Regions from separate parts of the Pseudomonas sp. B21-032 genome, predicted to be linked through region 2. Evidence: riboswitches for the same ligand, from Rfam matches in the RefSeq annotation. Region 2 holds a riboswitch; the other holds the start of a gene.

Region 1 (7,831 bases), 2.7 Mb from region 2:
CCCTGGAGCAGGGCCAGTTCCGCCTGTACTACCAACCCAAGTTCGACGCCCTCGAGTGCCAGCCGATCGGCGCCGAGGCCTTGCTGCGCTGGGAACACCCGCAACATGGCCTGCTGCTGCCTGACCGATTTATCATCCAGGCGGAAAAAACCGGCCTGATCATCCCCATCGGCGAGTGGGTGCTGGACGAGGCCTGCCGGCAGATGCGCATCTGGATCGACCGGGGCCACAGCAACTGGCGCATCGCCGTTAACCTGTCGGCCATCCAGTTCTGCCACACCGGGCTGGTCGAGAGCGTTGCCAGGGTGCTGGCGCGTCATCAGTTGCCGGCCAACAGCCTGACCCTGGAAATCACCGAAACCACCGCCATGCGCGATGCCGACGCCAGCATGCAGGTGCTGCAGCGGCTTTCGGACATGGGTGTGGACCTGTCTATCGATGACTTCGGTACCGGCTATTCGAGCCTGATGTACTTGAAGCGCCTGCCGGCCAACGAATTGAAGATTGACCGCGGCTTCGTGCGAGATCTGGAGCAGGACAGCGACGACGCTGCCATCGTTTCGGCCATCGTCGCGCTGGGCCAGGCCCTGGGCTTGCGGATTGTGGCCGAAGGGGTCGAGACCGACCGCCAGCAGAGCTTCCTGACCCGCCTGGGATGTGACTCGTTGCAAGGCTATCTGCTCGGCCAGCCACAGCCGGCCGAGCGCTTCATCGCCGATATCGAGCGCGGGCGCGAGCCCCGGGTTGTCAGCTGATCAGCCGACGGCGCGCAGGTTGCAGGACGGTTCGAAGGCCTCGAGTTCGGCCTCCACCGCTTCGATGATGCGCTCGACGTCTGCCGCGTGCATCAGCGTGGCGCAGGGAATGCCGGCAATCGCCAGCAGGGTTTCGCCGGTGGCCCGGTCGAACAGGCGCGCCACCATGCTGCGCGGGGCGTCCATGCTGGCCTCGAAGCCCAGCGGATGGAAATGCCAGCGCATCATCTGGCAGGCGTTGGGGAACGTCAGCTTGTTCATGCCGGCCTCCTTGTACGGTGAACCTCACGCAAGAATGGGCGGGTCGGTGCGACCCGGCGGGAAACCTAAACATAGCATTGATGGCGCCAGTGTCGGCCCAGGATGATGACGGTTTGTCGAGAGTTTGACCCCGCTCACGTTCCCCGGCAGGCGCGGCGACCACTTTGGTATTGGCGGCAAACGTTTGCTGGCAATATTTCCCCGCCTGCCATGGCGCCGCTCTGCTATTTTTACCGGCAGTCGGCTGGGATGCTTGCCTGGGAGTTTCAGACCAATGGCGCGTCCAGGTTCAGTCAAGGAGACCGTCCATGCGTTATTCCGCGCTCACCCAACGTATCGCCGGTGACGGTGCTGCTGCCTGGAACATCCACTACCGTGCCGTCGAACTGCAAGGCCAGGGCCGGGATATCATCCTGTTGTCGATTGGCGACCCGGACTTCGACACCCCGCAACCAATAGTCGACGCCGCCATCGACAGCCTGCGCGGCGGCCACACCCACTATTCCGATGTGCGCGGCAGCGAGGCCCTGCGCCGCGCCATCGCCGCCCATCACACCCGCCACAGCGGCCAGCCGGTCGACCCGCTGGAAGTGGTGGTGCTGGCCGGGGCGCAATGCGCGCTGTATGGAGTGGCCCAGTGCCTGTTCGACCCGGGCGACGAGGTGATCGTCGCCGAGCCCATGTATGTCACCTACGAAGCGGTGTTCGGTGCCTGCGCCGCAAGGCTGGTGCCGGTGCCGGTACGCCCCGAGCAGGGCTTCAGGGTCGACCCTGACGACATCGCCCGGCGTATTACCCCGCGCACCCGCGCCTTGCTGCTCAACAGCCCGCACAACCCCTCTGGCGCCAGCTTGCCCAAGGCCACCTGGCAGCGCCTGGCGCAGCTGTGTATCGACCACGACCTGTGGTTGATCTCCGATGAGGTCTACAGCGAGCTGTTGTACGAGGGCGAGCATTTCAGCCCGGCCAGCCTGCCGGGCATGGCCGAACGCAGCGCGACCATCAATAGTCTGTCCAAGTCCCATGCCATGTCGGGCTGGCGGGTCGGCTGGGTGATCGGCCCGCAGCAGTTGACCGAGCACTTGAGCAACCTGGCGCTGTGCATGCTGTACGGTCTGCCGGATTTTATCCAGGACGCCGCCCAGGTGGCCCTGGAGCAAGACCTGCCCCAGGTGCGGCAGATGCGCGAGCGCTACCGCGAGCGGCGCGACCGGGTTTGCGCAAGCCTTGACGGCTGCCCGGGCATCCGCGTGCACAAGCCCGATGGCGGCATGTTCGTGATGATCGATATCCGCGAGACCGGCATTGGCGCCCAGGCCTTTGCCGAGCGTCTGCTGGAGGAGCATGGGGTGTCGGTGCTCGCTGGCGACGCCTTCGGCCCCAGCGCCGCCGGCCACCTGCGTTTTGGCCTGGTGCTCGACAGCGACCGTTTGGAGCAGGCCTGCCAGCGCATCGCCCGTTGCGCCATGCAGGTGCTTGAAGGCGTGCCGTCAGTTCAACAGGCCGGCGGCGATGTTGATGGTAAAGCCCAGAATCGCGGTGTTGAACACGAAACCCACCAATGAGTGGGCGAGGACGATACGGCGCATCTGCCGGTCGGCAACGCCCACGTCCGAGGTCTGCACGGCGACGTTGAGGGTGAACGAGAAGTAGTGGAAGTCCCAATAGTCGGGGTTCAGCTCGCCATCGGCAAAGCGCAGCAAAGGCTCCTTGCTGCCGGCGGTGTAGAACAGCCTGGCGTAGTGCAGGCTGAAGATGGTGCCGATCATCAGCCAGGAGCCGGCAATGGTAAAGCCGGTGTAGGCGTAGTGCAGCAGTTGCGGGCCACCGGCAAGGCCGCGGCTGGCGGCCAGTTGCAGGGTCACTGCGGCAAGGCTGGCGATCGCTGCGATGCTGACGGTGAGCAGCACCAGGCCGGCGTTTTCATCTTCGACACAGGCCACTTCGCGTACCTTCTCGGGGCTGGCGCGCAGGGTCAGCCACAGCACCAGCAGCAGGTACAGCCAGACGCCGATGTTCCAGCCAGTGAGGATGTGCTGCACCAGATTGTCGGCGGGAATCAGCCAGCCGCCCAGGCAGCCGGCAACGGCAGAAAAACTCAGGCGCGGGTGGGTGCGGGTCAGTCGATGGAAAGCCATGGGGCCTCGGGGCAGGGGGTTCCTCGGCAACTGTAGCCCATCGTTGCCGCCTGCGGGCGCGGAAATGCTTGCTGGCGGGCGCGGCCTTGGGCATTCTTGCGCGCCTCGCTTGCTCATGGATGACGCCCCTTTGTTCGCCCCCTCTTTACGCCTCGCCGCGTGCGCCCTGGGCGCTGCGCTAGCGCTTGGCGGTTGCAGCCACGGTATCGAGTCGATGCCGCTGGAATTCACCTCGTTCACCTATCACGATGGTTCTTACTCCCTGCGCTTTCGCAGCGACGAAGAGATTATCAGCCTGTTCGAACGGCATACCGGCGACGGGCAGATCGGCGAGTGGTTTACCTGCGCTCTGGACGATGACCAGGATTTCACCGTTGGCCATGCGATGATCTACAGCCTGGTTGGCGGTGTCGATTTCGAGGGCATCTCCGAAATCAAGGGCTACAACTACGTGGTCAACGCGCATTTCTACAAGACCACCCCGGACCGCAGCACGCAGACCGAACTGCTCAAGCCGGCGATCCAGCGCCTGCTGGCGGACAAGGCGCATGTCCCCTGCAAACTGAGCATTACCGCGTTTCTTTACGATGCCTACTATTCGAAAACCCTGCAGTTGCCGGTCGACCAGGTGCTCACCGAAGTGGCCCGGCACCGCGAGCGCCCGGTGCAATGGCAGCCCGAGCCGATTGTCATCGGTCGTTCGCCCCTGGTGCCGCGGATCGAGCCGTTGCCGCTGTACAGCGACCGCCTGCAAATCATCGATAACGACACCGGCCGCCCACGCGGCCACGTGGCCTATGTGGTCAAGCGCAGTGACGGCTACCTGGAGCATGGCGAGACGGATTTCAACGGTTTGACCCATGAAGTCATGTCGCTGACCCGCGAAACCGTGAAGCTGTACCTGGATGACTCGGTGCCATGAAAATGCCCTCAATCGATTCCGGGGGCGTCGATGAGGTACTATCGGGATTCTTGCCGTGGCTAAAAAGACTTGCCAATCAATGACCTGATTGTGATGCAGGTCAGTGGCCACGGTGTTGTCACGAGTCAGACTGGCCCGTTGCAGGCCCCTGACCTCAGCTGCGCTCTACAGGATTCCCGGTTTGTCCGATTCACTGCAAAACCCCTTGCTGCAATACCTCGCCCGCCTGGCGCCGTCCAGCCAGCTGACCATGAAGTACATCCTCCAGGATGCTGCCGACCGCCTGGGCTTCGAGGATTGCGACATCGCCGAGGTGCCCTGGCACCAGCTCGAGCCCGGGCATGTCACCGCGCTGGTGGCGGCCTTGCGCGTCGATGGCTATGCGCCGAACACCTCGTCGCTGTACGTCAACGCGGTACGCGGGGTAATGAACGAGGCCTGGCGCCTGAGCCTGATCAGCCAGGAGCAGTTGCTCAAGATCCGCACGGTCAAGCCGACCCAGGGCACGCGCCTGCCGGCCGGGCGCAACCTCAAGCGCAGCCTGATTCGCGAGCTGATGGACGCCTGCGCTGCCGACCCGCGCCCGCAGGGGTTGCGCGATGCGGCGGTGATCGCCTTGCTGTACGGCACCGGTATGCGCAAGTCCGAGTCGGTCAACCTGACCCTCAGCCAGGTTGACTTCAGCGAACGCAGCCTGCAGGTGCTGGGCAAGGGCAACAAGCAACTGATCAAGTACGCGCCGCCCTGGGCGTTTGCAAAGCTCAACGCCTGGCTGGCGTTTCGCCGCGAGCAATTGCCTGAAGGGCAGGCCGACGACGAGTTCCTGTTCAACCGTATCCGCCGTGGCAGCCACATCACCCGCGAGCGCATCACCAAGCACGCGATCTACTACATCGCTCGCCAGCGCGGCACTCAAGTAGGGGTAAAGATCATGCCCCACGATTTTCGCCGCTCGTTCATCACCCGGGTGATCGAAGAGCATGACCTGTCGATCGCGCAAAAGCTGGCCCACCACACCAACATCCAGACCACCGCCAACTACGACATGCGCGATGACAACGAGCGGCGGCGGGCGGTGGATCGCTACGATTACTGACCTGTGGAATCTTTAACCCTTACTGTCCAGCCGCATCCAGCCCCATCTGCCAGAAGTCGGCTTCCAGCCGTGAGGCCTGGGCGAAGACCTTGACCAGTTCCTCGAAGCGGCGCTCGGTCATGGTTCGCGCGGCCAGGTCATCCAAGTGCGCGCGGGCAGCCGTGGCCACGCCCTGGTAGCCGGCGCCTGCGTATTCGCCAATCCACTCGCGGTAAGGATGATCGCCCAGTGCCTGAACGCCGTCGGGGGTCAGGTTGCGGCCGATTTCGGCGTAGCCGATCACGCACGGCGCCAGGGCCACGTGCAGGTCCAGCAGGTCGCCGGCGGCGCCGCAGTCCAGCACGAAGCGGGTGTAGGCGACAGTGGCCTGGTGCTCCGGTGTCGCCGCGAGGTCGTCGGCCGACAGCCCCCAACGCTCGCACAGGCGCACGTGCAGCTCGGTTTCGTCGAGAATCGCCGCCAGCCCCGCCTGGGCGGCGCGAATGTCGGCGAGGGTGCGGCTCTTGTAGGCGGCCAGGGCCCAGGAGCGGGCGAACTGGATCAAGAACAGGTAGTCCTGCACCAGGTACTTGCGAAACGCCGGTTGCGCCAGGGTGCCGGCGCCCATCTGGCGAACGAAGTCGTGCTCGACGTAGCTGTGCCAGTCGGCGCTGGCGGCCTGTTTCAGGCGCTCGAAGATATCCATGGTTTAGCCCTCAATGTCGTAGGCGGCGTCGAAAAACGCCTGTTCCAGCGCCACGCTGCGCAGGAAGAAGTCGCGGCTGACCTGTGCGTGTGCAGGCCCGACGCGGTCCAGCTCGGCGCGCAGAAAGGCGACAAAATCCTGGAACGCCGGGTTGTCGTGCAGGGTGATCCACTCGGCGTGCTCGAAGCGCGGCGGCAGTTGCTTGTTGGCCCGCAGCGCCCAGTCCAGGTACAGGCCCTCGACGACGTTGAGCACCGCCAGGGCGGCGGCGTAGGAGCGGGTGGCCGCGGCTTCGCGCATGATCGCCTTGAAGCCTGCGGTCGGCGCTGAGTCCGGTGCCTCAAGGCGCTGCGCCTCGCTGACGCCCAGGGCTTCGAAAGCGCGTAGGAAGTAGGTGTTCTCTTCACCGGCGATCACCCCGGTAAAGCGCCCCAGGCGAATCCGCGCCTCGAAGGTATCGGCGCTGGCGATGGCGGCGCCGAGCAGGGTCAGGAACGCATCGATGAAACGGTGATCCTGGATCAGGTAGTTGACCAGCACAGGGTCGGCCAGACTGCCGTCGAGCAGTTCATTGACGAAGCGGTGTTCGATGCACTGGGTCCAGCTCGGCTCGCTTTGCTGGCGAAGGCTGTCGGTGAAGCGCGCGGTCATGCTGTTGTCCTTTTTATCGTGACGACAGCGGGGCCGGTGATGTCTGGCATGGTCGGCCCCGCAGTGAGGCCGGCAAAAAGGCAGGTGCACAATACCCATCCCTTCGCCGGCATGATCCGGATCAGGTTCGAAGGGTCACCGCGCTGCACATGCCAGCGGTTTCTCAGCCCGTTGCCGGGCTCCCCTTGGTGGCCGAATCTATACAGCAAGGGCCCTGGATTGTCACGCGTTGCGCTAGTGGATGCTCGAGGCCAGCTCGAAGATCGGCATGTACATGAGGATCACGATCAGGCCGATCAGCAGGCCGATGAAGGTCATCAGCAGCGGCTCGAACAGGCGCACGAACCACTCGATCCAGCGGCTGATCTCTTCGTCGTAGAAGTCGGCGCTGCGCTCCATCATCTGCCCGAGGTTGCCCGACTGCTCGCCAGCGCGCAGCAGGCGCAACGACACTGGCGTCACCAGGTGCCCGGCCTCCAGCGCCGCCGACAGCGACTGGCCTTCCTTGACCCGTTCACAGGCCTGCTCCAGCCGCAGGCCACTGGCCGCGCCGAGCAGGCCGCGGGCCATGGCCATGGCGGTGAGAATCGGGATGCCGCCCTGCAGGAGGATCCCCAGCGAGCGGTAGAACCGCGCCAGCTCATACATCACCAGGCGTTTGTGCAGGGCCGGCAGGCGTTCCAGCTGGCGGTTCAGCCAGCGCCGCACCCGCGGCTCGCGACGCAGCATGAACAGCAGCGCCATGAGTAGCCCAAAGCTGCTGGCCATGGCCAGCTGATGCGCGTGCAGGAACATCCCGGCCTGCATCAGCCAGCGTGACATCCACGGCAGCTCGGTGCCCAGGCCTTCGAACACCAGGCTGAAGCGCGGTACCACATAGCCGAGCAGAAACAGCACCACGCCGCCGCCGACCAGCAACAGCAGCAGCGGGTAGATCGAGGCGCTGATGATCTTCTGGCGCACTTCGTCCATGCGCTGGCGGTAGGCAACATAGCGGCCGAGGGCATCGCCCAGGGCGCCGGTCTTCTCGCTCGATTGCACCAGCGCCACGTACAGCGGCGGGAACACGCTGGGCAACTGCGCCAGGGCCTGGGAGAACGACTTGCCTTCATACAGCAGGCGCACCAGTTCGCCGAGGGTCTTGCGTGCCTGGGGCGCGGTCTCTTTTTCGGCCAGGCTCTCGAGGGCGTCGATCAGCGGCAGGCCAGCATTGAGCAGGGTGGTCAGCTCCTGGCTGAACAGCACCAGGTTGAACCCCTCGCCACGCCGCCAGCGCAGACCGGCCAGGCGCTGGCAACTGCGCACGCTGACCACCCGCAAGCC
Region 2 (7,831 bases):
CCGGCGGCGCCCACGGCATGCCCGGACGCGGCTTCATCAACTATTCGCGCCAGCAGGACAAAGTGCTGAGCCTGCAGGACATGCTGGTGCCGGGCCAGGAAGCGACCTTCTGGAAGACCGCCGAAGAAGCCCACAAAGGCTGGCTGATCAGCACCGGCATGGACAAGGACGCCGAGTTCGTCAAGACCTGGCCGTTCCGCCAGACCCCGCACATCGCCCTGACCTACGGCGCGGTGGTGCTGAAGTACGAGGTCTATGCCATCGCCCCGTACTCCATGGGCCATATCGAGCTGAAAATCCCCTACCCGCGCCTGAACGGCGTGATCAGGCCGGAGTTGTTTCCCGGTCGCGGCTGACTGCCGGCGCGGCGGCCCAATAGACCACCCCTGCCAGCAGCAAGGCCGGCAGGGTCGAGCCGACGTTCGGCGCGTAGTGCGCCAGCAAGTGGTAAGCGCCCACACCAATCACCCAGGCCAGCAATGCCGGCCAGTGCAGGCTGTGGATCGGGCTTGAATCGCTGCGCCGGCGGCGGACGATGAAGTGATCGACCAGCACCACGCCGAACAGCGGCGCGAACACCGAGCCGATCAGCAACAGGAAGTTCTGGTACTGCGCCAGCGGCGCCAAGCTGGCGATCAGGGTGCACAGCACGCCAATGGCCAGGGCCAGGTGCTCGACCTTCAGGCGCAGCAGAAAACCTGTGGAGACCGCCGCCGAGTGAATATCGGCAAAGGCTTTTTCCGACTCATCGAGCAGGATCAGCAGCAACGGAATGCCCAGGCCGGCGCCAGCCAGGGCCAGCAGCAAGGTATTGACCTCGCCCGCCGGGGCAAAGGCCAGGGTGTAGGCCACGCCCAGGCTCATCATCCACACGTTACCAATGAAGTAGCCCAGCGCCGTGCCGGCAAACACCCGGCTGGCACGCTGGCTGAAGCGTGAGTAGTCGGCAATCAATGGCAGCCACGACAGCGGCATGGCGATGGCAATATCAATGCCGATCGCCAGCGGCATCGAACCATCACCGGCGCGCGCCCACAGCGCGGCCAGGTCGGCCTTGGCAAACAGGTTCCAGGTCAGCCACAGGCAGGCGCCGATCAGCAGCCAGATGCCCCACTTGCGCAAAATCTTGCGCACGAAGGTCAACGGCCCGCTGACCGCCAGCAAGGTGGCCAGCGCGCCGAAGCACAAGGTCCACAGCAACGGATTGGTCAGCACGCTGCCTTCGCCGAAGGCGCGCTCGCCAAGCAGGCTGGCGGCATCGCGCATGACGATGATTTCGAACGAGCCCCAGCCAATCAACTGCAGCAGGTTGAGCATCGCCGGCAGACGCGCACCGTTGCTGCCCAGGCTGCGGCGCAGGGCGGCCATCGACGACAGGCCGGTATCACTGCCGATGACCGCGACCGCGGCGAGCAGCAGCACGCCGACGCTGGTGCCGACGATGATCGCCAGCACAGCATTGGCCAGGCCCAGGCCGGGGCCGAGCAAAGCACCGGTCTGCAGCACCATCAGGCCGATGCCGAGGGAAAACCACAAGGAACAGAGGTCGCGGCCGCTGAGCACGCGTTGCTCGGCGCTGACCGGGTGATCGGGGGAAAACTGGCTGGGTGTGCTCACGAGTGTGGTCTCGACAGGAGGGAAGTAGTTGTTCTTTAAGGCCCTATCGCGGGTCGAGCCCGCTCCCACAGGGGGAGCAGGTTTTACCCGTTAATCGGGTCAGACTTTTTTGTACAACTGGCTGCCTTCCTGGCGGAACCGCTCGGCCTGCTCGCGCATGCCATCCTCGAGCGCCACGTCCACCGCTTCGATGCGCTGGTTGGCAGCGTATTCACGCACTTCCTGGGTGATCTTCATCGAGCAGAACTTCGGCCCGCACATCGAGCAGAAGTGCGCGACCTTGGCCGAATCCTTGGGCAGGGTTTCGTCATGGAAGCTGCGTGCGGTGTCCGGGTCCAGGCCGAGGTTGAACTGGTCTTCCCAGCGGAATTCGAAGCGCGCCTTGGACAGTGCGTTGTCGCGGATCTGCGCGCCGGGATGGCCCTTGGCGAGGTCGGCGGCATGGGCGGCGATCTTGTAGGTGATGATGCCGGTCTTGACGTCATCCTTGTTCGGCAGGCCCAGGTGTTCCTTGGGCGTCACGTAGCAGAGCATGGCGCAACCGAACCAGCCGATCATCGCCGCACCGATGCCCGAGGTAATGTGATCGTAGCCCGGGGCAATGTCGGTGGTCAGCGGGCCAAGGGTGTAGAACGGCGCTTCGTCGCAGCATTCGAGCTGCTTGTCCATGTTCTCCTTGATCAGCTGCATCGGCACGTGGCCCGGGCCTTCGATCATGCACTGGACGTCATGCTTCCAGGCGATCTTGGTCAGCTCGCCGAGGGTTTCCAGTTCGCCGAACTGCGCTTCGTCGTTGGCGTCGGCAATCGAGCCCGGACGCAGGCCATCGCCGAGCGAGAAGCTGACGTCGTAGGCCTTCATGATTTCGCAGATTTCGTCGAAGTGGGTGTAGAGGAAGTTCTCTTTGTGGTGCGCCAGGCACCACTTGGCCATGATCGAGCCACCGCGGCTGACGATGCCGGTGACGCGCTTGGCGGTCAGCGGCACATAGCGCAGCAGTACGCCGGCGTGGATGGTGAAGTAGTCAACGCCTTGCTCGGCCTGTTCGATCAGGGTGTCGCGAAACAGCTCCCAGGTCAGGTCTTCGGCCACGCCATTGACCTTCTCAAGGGCCTGGTAGATCGGTACGGTACCGATTGGCACTGGCGAGTTGCGGATGATCCACTCGCGGGTTTCGTGGATGTGCTTGCCGGTGGACAGGTCCATCACCGTGTCCGAGCCCCAGCGGATGCCCCAGGTCAGCTTGGCCACTTCTTCTTCGATGGACGAGCCCAGGGCGCTGTTACCGATGTTGCCGTTGATCTTCACCAGGAAGTTGCGGCCGATGATCATCGGCTCCAGCTCCACGTGGTTGATGTTGGCCGGGATGATCGCGCGGCCGCGGGCGATTTCTTCGCGGACGAATTCGGCGGTGATTTCTTTCGGGATGCTCGCGCCGAAGCTGTGCCCGGCATGCTGTTGGCCAAGCAGGCCGGCGGCACGGGCTTCTTGCAGCTTCATGTTTTCGCGGATGGCAACGTATTCCATCTCGGCGGTGATGATGCCCTGGCGGGCGTAGTGCATCTGGCTGACGTTGGCGCCGGCCTTGGCCCGGCGCGGATTGCGCACGTGGGCAAAACGCAGCTTGGTCAGCTCGGCATCGGCCAGGCGCTGCTGGCCGAAGTCCGACGACAGGCCGGCCAGGCGCTCGGTATCGCCACGGGCGTCGATCCAGGCCGAGCGTACGTCGCCCAGGCCCTTGCGCACGTCGATGATAACGCTAGGGTCGGTGTAGGGGCCGGAAGTGTCGTAGACCAGTACCGGGGCGTTGGCTTCGCCGCCGAAGTCGGTCGGGGTGTCGTCGAGGCTGATTTCACGCATGGGCACGCGGATGTCCGGGCGCGAGCCTTCGACATAGATTTTGCGCGAGCGGGTGAATGGCTGTACGGATTGTTGATCGACCCGGGCCGATTCACTCAGATTGGTATATTTTTCTTGTTTACTCATCACAGGCTCTCCAGACGGCTTCCTAGCAGTGGAATGTCGGGGAGAACCTGAAAGGCACGGACGCACCATGGGTGGTGCTGTGCCAAATGCGCGGTGATGCCTGCAGCTGTGGTGGCTGACTCGACATTCCCGGACCTGGCACAAGAGACTCGCCGGGAAAGCGAGAAATCTTGTTCCCTACGCAGGCGCTAACCTGATCAGGTTCAACGGGATCCGGATTATCCGATCTCAGCCTCAACACAAGGCACCCCGACAAGAACGCGGCCAGTCTAAGCTGGAGTGGCATACAAAGCCAAGCACCTGGACATGGACACGATAAATGGCGCAAATAGCGGATTGTTGCAAAATGGCTGCGCAACTACACTCACCAGTTCAGAAATTCTCACCGTTCAAGGATTGCCCTATGCTGCGCAAACTTTCACTGGCCCTTGCCGTGTCTTGTGCTACCAACGGAATGGCCTGGGCAGCGGACGTGCCCCTGTCGGCGAAGACCGACCTGGTCAGTGTCTATCAGGAAGCCGTGAACAATAACGCCGACCTGGCGGCTGCCCGCGCCAACTACGGCGCCCAGAAGGAAGTGGTGCCCCAGGCCCGCGCCGGCCTGCTGCCGAACCTTTCGGCCGGCGCCGAAATGATGAACAACCGCACCAAGATCGACAGCCCTTCGATTACCGCCAACCGCAGCGGCAACTCCTGGTCCGCGACCCTGGCCCAGCCGGTCTTTCGCGCTGATCGCTGGTTCCAGTTGCAGGCGGCCGAAGCGGTCAACGAACAGGCGGCACTGGAGCTGTCGGCCACCGAGCAGAACCTGATCCTGCAAAGCGCCGAAAACTATTTCGCCGTGCTACGCGCCCAGGACACCCTGGCCTCGACCAAGGCCGAGGAAGCGGCGTTCAAGCGCCAGCTCGACCAGTCCAACGAACGTTTTGACGTTGGCCTGTCGGACAAGACCGACGTGCTGCAGTCCCAGGCCAGCTACGACACCGCCCGGGCCAACCGCATCGTTGCCCAGCGCCAGGTCGACGACGCCTTCGAGGCGCTGATCACCCTGACCAACCGCGACTACAACTCGGTGCAGGGCATCGTCCACACCTTGCCGGTGCAACTGCCGGTGCCGAACGACGCCAAAGCCTGGGTCGAGACTGCCGGCAAGCAGAACCTCAACCTGCTGGCCACCAACTACGCGGTGAGCGCCGCCGAAGAGACCCTGCGCCAGCGCAAGGCCGGGCACGCGCCGACCGTCGATGCGGTAGCGCGCTACCAGAAGGGCGACAACGACAGCCTGGGCTTTTCCAACCCCAACCTCACCGGGCAGAACTACAGCGGCGATGTCGAGCAGACCAGCATCGGCCTGCAGTTGAACATTCCGATCTACAGCGGCGGCCTGACCAGCTCGCAGGTGCGCGAGGCTTACCAGCGCCTGAGCCAGAGCGAGCAGCAGCGCGAGAGCCTGCGCCGCCAGGTGGTGGAAAACACCCGCAACCTGCACCGCGCGGTGAACACCGACGTCGAGCAGGTGCAAGCGCGCAAGCAGTCGATCATCTCCAACCAGAGCGCCCTGGAAGCCACCGAAATTGGCTACCAGGTCGGTACCCGCAACATCGTCGACGTGCTCGATGCCCAGCGCCAGCTGTACACCTCGGTGCGTGACTACAACAACACCCGCTACGACTACATCCTCGACAACCTGCGCCTCAAGCAAGCCGCCGGCACCTTGAGCCCGCAGGACCTGAGCGATTTGAGCCGCTACCTGAAACCGGACTACAACCCGGACAAGGACTTCCTGCCGCCAGACCTGGCAGCAGCGGCCAAGGCCAACTTCGAAGCCCGGCCCTGAAAACGACGGCTGCGAGGCTAAAACCTCGCGGCCACGCCTGCCTGGAAGCTGGCCTTACCTGATATTTTTACCAGTATCCAAGCCTCCTCCTGCTTCCTACATTGCGCCTGACTACTTCCATTGGGGAAGGCTCAGGAGCGATATAGCATGGCTACCGCACCGCAAGCGCCCACCTGGATTTCCAGGCTGGACTTCACCGAAGGCCTTGGCACCCTCTGCCCAGTGCGGCTGGGCAAGATCATGGTGTTCGGTGACTCTGTTGACGAGACCTCCGACTTCACCCTCGCCCGTTTGAACTCTGATGGCAGCCTGGATACGAGCTTTGGCAACCAGGGCGTCATCGAAGATACGTTTTCATTCGGCGAGGACACGATCTTTTTTGCATTATCGGCATACCAGCAGGCAACTGACGGCAAAGTTGTGCTCGCCGGGGTGCTGTTCGCTGACGATATCTACGCGGCGATGGCAAGGTTCGACGAAAACGGCCACCCCGACGACAGCTTCGCGAGTAACGGCAAGCTGGTGCTGGAACAGCTCTCCAGCAAGGGTAGATCACGCTCATCAGGGGCTGAAAGCCCGCAGGAGCTGCGAACTTCCAGTGATGCCGGCTTGAATGCAATCCCCCTTCCACAAGGCGGCTATCTGCTCGCCTCGGCAGATACTGGCTACTTGATCCGTTTGCTACCCGACGGCGCTCTGGACCCGGCATTTGCCGAAACCGGCTACCTCCTGCCCAAACCCGTGGAAAACTTCGAGCTGACCGGCGCCATACTGCTCGACGACAAGATCATCGTCGCAGGTGATGCCGGTAACAGTGGCTGCGTCGCCCGTTACACGCTCACGGGCGAGCTCGACATAACCTTCGCCGAGCAGGGTTCGAGACTGATCACCTATCCAGGCGCAAGCAGAGTCCGTTTGATGACGGTATCCACGGCCATCCCGCGGGTCTTCACTGTCGCCGGCCTGGCAACGCGAGACAATCACAACTCAAGCCTGTTGGCGCGTTTGTCCGCAGCGGGTGATGTTCTTCCCGACTTCCCGGTGCTACTGGCCCCCGGCGGACGGCAAGGCGACTTTCGCTATGTGACATCGCGGCTGATCCCGCAGATCGAAGAGCGCATCCACGCTGTCGGTCAGACGACGAAGCAAGGCGGCGCCGATCCGCGCTACTTCACGGCGGCCTATCGTGCCAATGGTGAACTGGATAAAGGCTTCGCCGATAACGGCTGGAGCCTTGGGCCAGTCGCTGCATCGGCTTACGGCATGTACCTGATACCAGGCAATCTGCTGATCGGCGGACGCATTCGCAAGTTCGATGGCAGCGGGCATGAAGGACTGGTGGCCGGCTACTCCCTGAATACCAAAGACTAGAGCAACCGGCCCAACCCAGCCAGCAGCCGCTGCAAGGCCCCCTGGTTGGCCTTCATCACCGCCAACCCCGCCGCGCCCATGCGCTGCGCATCCCGCGGCAACTCAATCAGTCGGCGAACTTCGGCCGCCAGCCCCTGGGCATCATCGACTTCCTGCAAGGCGCCGGCCTCGCGCAGCATCGCCGCAATTTCCAGGAAGTTGAACAGATGCGGGCCACTGAGCACCGGCAGCGACAGCGCCGCCGGCTCCAGCAGGTTGTGCCCGCCATTGGCCACCAGGCTGCCGCCTACGAAGGCGATATCGGCCAGGGCATAGAGAAACAGCAGCTCGCCCATGGTGTCGCCGAGCAGCACTGCGGTATCAGCCGCGACCGCTTCACCACTGGAACGGCGCACGGTCGGCAACTGCCCGCGGCACAGCTCGAACACGCTGTTAAAGCGCTCCGGGTGACGCGGCACAAGGATCAGCAAGGCGTCGGCATGATGTTCGCGCAACTGCCGGTGGGCAGCGAGGATGATCGGGTCCTCGCCTTCATGGGTACTGGCCGCGATCCATACCGGCCGCTGGCCGGCCTGCCACTGCTCACGCAGGGCTCGGGCGCGCGGCAACAGCTGCTCGTCAATGCTCAGGTCAAACTTGATCGAGCCGGTTACCTGCACACATTCCGGTCGCGCGCCCAACTGGCGAAAGCGCTGGGCTTCGGTTTCGGTCTGTACCGCGACCAGGCTCATCTCGGCCAGCATCGGTCGGGTCAGGCCAGCAAAGCGCGCATAGCCCCGCGCCGAACGCTCGGACAACCGCGCATTGGCTAGGGCCACCGGAATACCGCGCTTGGCGCACTGGTGAATGTGGTTAGGCCACAGCTCGGTCTCCATGATCACCGCAAGCCTGGGCTGCACGTGATCGAGAAAGCGCCCGGCGGCCCAGGGCAAGTCGTAGGGCAGGTAGCAGTGCTGGATGCGCGGCTCGTCGGCGAACATCACCCGCACCCGCTCAGAACCGGTCGGGGTCATGCAGGTG

Evidence for each region. Region 2 has a riboswitch for thiamine pyrophosphate ahead of thiC (phosphomethylpyrimidine synthase ThiC). Riboswitches for the same ligand answer to the same signal wherever they lie in the genome.
Region 1: it holds a riboswitch for thiamine pyrophosphate, as region 2 does, so the genes downstream of both, LOY54_RS14755 (TenA family protein) here and thiC (phosphomethylpyrimidine synthase ThiC) in region 2, are expected to answer to the same signal.

The regions. Positions count from the first base shown of each region.
Region 1 is NZ_CP087180.1:3,191,893-3,199,723, reverse strand. It holds gene LOY54_RS14790 (bifunctional diguanylate cyclase/phosphodiesterase) at 1-755, shown strand, start outside; gene LOY54_RS14785 (DUF1652 domain-containing protein) at 756-1,016, opposite strand; gene LOY54_RS14780 (pyridoxal phosphate-dependent aminotransferase) at 1,325-2,581, shown strand; gene LOY54_RS14775 (DUF1345 domain-containing protein) at 2,507-3,154, opposite strand; gene LOY54_RS14770 (hypothetical protein) at 3,270-4,076, shown strand; gene xerC (tyrosine recombinase XerC) at 4,258-5,172, shown strand; gene tenA (thiaminase II) at 5,192-5,857, opposite strand; gene LOY54_RS14755 (TenA family protein) at 5,861-6,508, opposite strand; TPP riboswitch at 6,590-6,704, opposite strand; gene LOY54_RS14750 (type II secretion system F family protein) at 6,743-7,831, opposite strand, start outside.
Region 2 is NZ_CP087180.1:520,992-528,822, reverse strand. It holds gene LOY54_RS02325 (RsiV family protein) at 1-356, shown strand, start outside; gene cytX (putative hydroxymethylpyrimidine transporter CytX) at 325-1,617, opposite strand; gene thiC (phosphomethylpyrimidine synthase ThiC) at 1,717-3,603, opposite strand; TPP riboswitch at 3,761-3,865, opposite strand; gene LOY54_RS02310 (TolC family outer membrane protein) at 4,007-5,440, shown strand; gene LOY54_RS02305 (hypothetical protein) at 5,588-6,811, shown strand; gene waaA (lipid IV(A) 3-deoxy-D-manno-octulosonic acid transferase) at 6,808-7,831, opposite strand, start outside.